Regions from separate parts of the Nocardia sp. GCM10030253 genome, predicted to be linked through region 1. Evidence: riboswitches for the same ligand, from Rfam matches in the RefSeq annotation. Region 1 holds a riboswitch; the other holds the start of a gene.
The links. Region 1 has a riboswitch for cobalamin ahead of metE (5-methyltetrahydropteroyltriglutamate--homocysteine S-methyltransferase). Riboswitches for the same ligand answer to the same signal wherever they lie in the genome.
Positions count from the first base shown of each region.

Region 2: linked by a shared signal. The riboswitch ahead of ACFQZZ_RS10110 (CbtB-domain containing protein) and the one ahead of metE (5-methyltetrahydropteroyltriglutamate--homocysteine S-methyltransferase) in region 1 are both predicted to bind cobalamin.

Region 1 covers NZ_JBHTDL010000010.1:326,782-329,165, forward strand. The annotation lists gene ACFQZZ_RS24195 (pyruvate carboxylase) at 1-80, opposite strand, end outside; cobalamin riboswitch at 578-825, shown strand; gene metE (5-methyltetrahydropteroyltriglutamate--homocysteine S-methyltransferase) at 973-2,384, shown strand, end outside.
Region 2 covers NZ_JBHTDL010000005.1:370,837-373,220, reverse strand. The annotation lists gene ACFQZZ_RS10120 (hypothetical protein) at 1-31, opposite strand, end outside; gene ACFQZZ_RS10115 (CbtA family protein) at 68-850, opposite strand; gene ACFQZZ_RS10110 (CbtB-domain containing protein) at 931-1,125, opposite strand; cobalamin riboswitch at 1,156-1,322, opposite strand; gene mhuD (mycobilin-forming heme oxygenase MhuD) at 1,401-1,715, opposite strand; gene ACFQZZ_RS10100 (alpha/beta fold hydrolase) at 1,816-2,384, shown strand, end outside.

The DNA.
Region 1 (2,384 bases):
CCGATGCCGAGCTCATAGGCCGCGCGGAAGGCCCGAATCGCGATTTCGCCGCGGTTGGCAACCAAGACTTTCGAGAACATTGGCCTAAGGTACCCGCCCCCGAAGATGCTTCTGACAGCCAAGGCCCCTTCGCAGGAATCTTCACAACAGGACCTAGCACGCTTGCGAAGTTGCGTTAATCCAGTGTTTATTTTTGCAGCGCCTTCGGCATCGCGTGTTCGCGACTGCGAAGAAGCTCGGCCGATCACCGGGCCACCAGGTCTTGCGAGCGACGTACGCGATCAGCCCGTGGAGGACGGAAGCGAGCCAACAAAGTCGCGAGCATCGCCACCGACGCACCCCCTCGCCACGACATCGTCTTCCGAGCGAAGCGAGACCGAGCCCTAGAGTTCGCGGCCCGGCTCGCTTCCGAGCGGGCGAAGCGCATGCGCCGCAGGCGCGAGTCTCGCCCGCTCGGAAGCGAGACCAAGGGGGCCGCGAACACGCGGCGCCGCAGGCGCTGCAAAACAAACACTGCCCTATGCTGGTTGTTGCAGCTGGTTCGCCGGTGCGCAGACGAGATGGAGCCCCGACGTCGCGTATCGGAGCCGAAGCTCGTGCAGCCGAATGCCGGGTGCACGGGCGAAGAGGGAACCCGGTGAGAATCCGGGACTGTCCCGCAGCGGTATGCAGGAACGACCGCCGTCACAGGCACTGAGTTCAACGGGCAGTCGGCCCCGCGGCTTGGGAAGCGACGGCCAGTAGGTGAGCCCCGGCGCAGGCCGGGGTCGGCCAGAAGGCCCGTGCCCGCAAGTCCGAAGACCTGCCAGCCGTGCCGGATACGCCGTATCCGGCGGCCACCGCCTCGTGGATTGGGCGCGCGGACCACCAGTGCGACGTGTCGGGCTCCCCTGTCGGTTCCTCCGGCATGTCACTTGGTTTCCGCGTGCTCGTAGGGCGGTCGGCTCTCGAACTCAGCACTGGAGAAACATCGTGACTGTTTCGCATCACACACCGTTCACCGCAACGGTTCTCGGCCTGCCGCGGGTGGGGCCACACCGTGAGCTCAAGCGCGCCACCGAGTCCTATTGGGCCGGACGCATCGACGCCGAGCAACTGCACGCCGTCGCACGCGACCTGCGGCGCACCCAACTCGCCGAGCTACAGGCCGCCGGGCTCGATTCGATTCCCGTCGGCACCTTCTCCTACTACGACCAGGTGCTCGACACCGCCGTGCTCCTCGGTGCGCTGCCGCCAAGGGTGGCCGGCATCGCCGATTCGCTGGACCGCTACTTCGCCGCCGCGCGCGGCACCGACACGGTCGAGCCATTGGAGATGACCAAGTGGTTCGACACCAACTACCACTACCTGGTGCCGGAAATCGGCCAGGACACCGCGTTTTCGCTGCATCCTGAGCAGGTGCTCGAGCAGCTGCGCGAGGCGCTCGCCCTCGAGGTGCCCGCCAGGCCGGTCGTCGTCGGCCCGATCACCTTCCTGAAGCTGGCCAAGGCGACCGGCGGCGCGGCTCTCGATCGCCTCGGCGAACTCGTTCCGCTCTACCGTGAGCTGCTTCGGCTGCTCGCCGAAGCAGGCGCCGAGTGGGTGCAGCTCGACGAGCCCGTCGTGGTCACCGACCTGACCGCCGACGAAATCGAGCTGGTGCGTAGCACTTACGCCGAGCTGTCGGCGGCAAACGATCGCCCGGCGATTCTGGTTGCCACCTACTTCGGTAAGCCGGGCGCCGCGCTCGCCGCGCTGGCGAGCACCGAGATCGAGGGCATCGCACTCGATTTCACCGTGGCCACCGATCTCTCGGAGGTGGTCGCGGTACCCGCGCTGGCAGGCAAGCTGCTGGTCGCCGGTGTGGTCGACGGCCGTAATGTGTGGCGCACCAATCTGGATCGCGCTCTGGCCACCCTCGGCACCCTGCTCGGTTCCGCGGCGACGGTCGCGGTGTCGAGCTCCTGCTCGCTGCTGCATGTGCCCTACGCCCTCGACACCGAAACCGGCCTGGACGAGCAGCTGCGGTCGTGGCTGGCATTCGGTGCGGAAAAGGTAGCCGAGGTGCGGCTGCTCGCCACCGCGCTGAACGAGGGCCCGGACGCCATCGCCGCCGAGTTGGACACGGTTCGTGCGGCTTTGGCGACCAGGCGCGCGGATCCCCGGCTCGACGACCCGCAGGTGCGGGCCAGGCTGGCCGCGCTCGGCCCGGACGCCGTCCGACGCGCGCCCGCCGACCAACGTCGCGTGCTGCAGGCCGAACGGCTGCGGTTGCCGTCGCTGCCGACCACCACCATCGGTTCTTACCCGCAGACCTCCGCGATCCGGCTGGCAAGGGCCGCACTGCGCAAGGGCGAGATCGACCAGGCCGAATATGTCGGCAGGATGCATGCGGAGATCGCCGA
Region 2 (2,384 bases), on a different contig from region 1:
CTGGCCAGACGGAGAAGGCAGTGCCGGTCATGAGACCAACACTGCCTTCGATACGCCGAACTCCGGATCAGCCCGCGGTAGCGACCTGCTCTCGTACCGGAGTGCTAGTGCGCATTGCGAATTCGGTGAGTGCCGCGAAGCCGAGGCCAAGGCACGCCCACAACGTGGCAGATTCGGCCAGCGAGGCGGCACGGAACTCCCATAGCAGGCTGGCCGGGAAGTCTGCCGCCACCTCGTTCACGCCGGGCAGCAGGATATAGCCGACCGCAGCGATCAGCACGAAGGCCGCGACACCTCCGATGAGCCGGAATGTCTCGAGCTGTGCGGTAAGGGCTTTGTAGACGAACACGCCGATCCCGACGGCCGCGAGGCCGAGCAGTACCGCCGCCACCCACAGCCAGGTGCGTTCGTTGATCGTTTCCGGATCACCCACCGCGGGCGGGTTCGCGGGGTACTTGAAGAACGGCACGGCCACGATCGCGGCCCAGCCGCCGATGGCGAGGCCGATCGCGAGCCTCGGCCCGGACAGCGTGGTGTACCGGCGGGCGAAGTGCGCGACCGCTGCGAAGATGGCGCCGAACGCCATTCCGGCGAGGCCGAGCGCGAGGAACTGACCTGCTTTCTGCCCGGTTCTGCTCACCAGCGGTTCTTCCTCGTCGCCGTGCGAATGCCCTGCGGTCGACTCGGCGGGTTGAGCTGCCTCTTCCTTGGCGGAGTTGGCCTCTTCGATGGCAATGGCGGCGTCCACTTTGGGCTCGCCGACGAAGTAGCCCACCGTGCCTGCCAGCAGACCGGCGATGAGGCCGGCCAGCAGGCCGCGTAACAGTAGGGTTTTGAGCGAACCGAGCATGGGGACGGCAGCCGACGGAGTCGGCGGGGTGGGTGAATTCAGGGGGACGGCAGCCGACGGAGTCGGCGGGGTTGGTGAATTCAGTGGCACGGGACACCCAGCAAGTGACGTCCGTCGTGCATCAGCTCATGCATGTACATCCCGCTACGCGAGATGGCGCCCTGGTCGAAGCCGACCAAGTACAGCGTGAGGAGTGCGAGAAGAACGACACCTACTGCGACGAGCAGCGTTGCCAGCGAATCGGTTGCCCGGCTGGGTGAATGCGCGATGGCCATTCGAATCCTCCTAGGGATGCGCGTCCCGTCGAGTGGTCGGTGCGATGGTGCCGGTGTCTGGCTTTCCGGCACCTGGGCTCGAAATGACCCCTCGATGCATGGAACACAGTGGCGCGACCGCTCCGGATTCGCACCGGAATTACCACGTCACCATCGCGTTTGTCATTCGAACTGTGACACCTGGAGGCACCCGCCGTCAACACCGCCGACGGGATACCCACGCCGCGGTACGCGTGTCACCCGGCCGCGTCGGCAGCCGGGTGCGCGCGTCTCGGTCAGGAGGCAGACTTCGCGGCGACGTCCAGCACGACCTCGAATTCCAGCAGGGACGCACCCGTGGAAACCGGCTTCTGCCGCTCGCCCGCATGCGCCTCACGCGCGGGCCCGTCTCGCCACGCCGCGAAGGACTCCTCCGAATCCCACTGGGTGACAACGAAGTACCGGTTTTCCCCGGCGACCGGCCGCAGCAGCTGGAACCCGAGGAACCCGGGCGAGCCCTCGACCGCGTGCGCACGATGAGCGAACCGCTTCTCCAACTCGGGCCCCGCGCCTTCAGGAACCTCGATTGCATTGATCTTCACAACTGCCATGCGTTCGACAATACGTTTCCCGATCACGCGCGAGCCCTGGAGCGCCGCCTTTTGCGACCAGCGCGCCGCAAGCGCATCCAAACAAAGCAAAATCAACACTGTGTTGCATGACGAAGGTGGCGTAGGGGTGCCGATCCTGCTCCTACACGGATTGATGGGCAGCGCCCGCACCTGGGGCGACCAGTTGGAATGGCTGCGGGGACACGGGCATGTCTATACGTTCGACGCCGCGGGGCATGGTCGACCGGCGCCAGACGAACTGACCACCGAGGCCTTCGTCGACGACCTGGCCGCGGCGACCGCGCAGATCTCCGAGCCCATGGTGGTAATCGGGCATTCAATGGGCGGACTGCACGGCTGGGTCTTCGCGGCGCAGTATCCGGAGCGGGTGCGTGCGCTGGTTGTCGAGGACATCGCACCGGATTTCACCGGACGCACCGCTCAGGATTGGGCGGCGATGATCGAGGCATGGCCGCCGTTTCCGGACGAGCGCGCGGTGCTGGATTTCTTCGGCCCGGTGGCCGGACGGTATTTCCTGAACTCGTTCGAACACGGGCCGGACGGCTATCGGCTGCACGGTTCGGTCGCCGCTTTCCGCGATATCTCCGAGGAGTGGGGCACCCGCGACTTCTGGGCGCAATGGAAGGCGATCACGGTGCCCGCACTGCT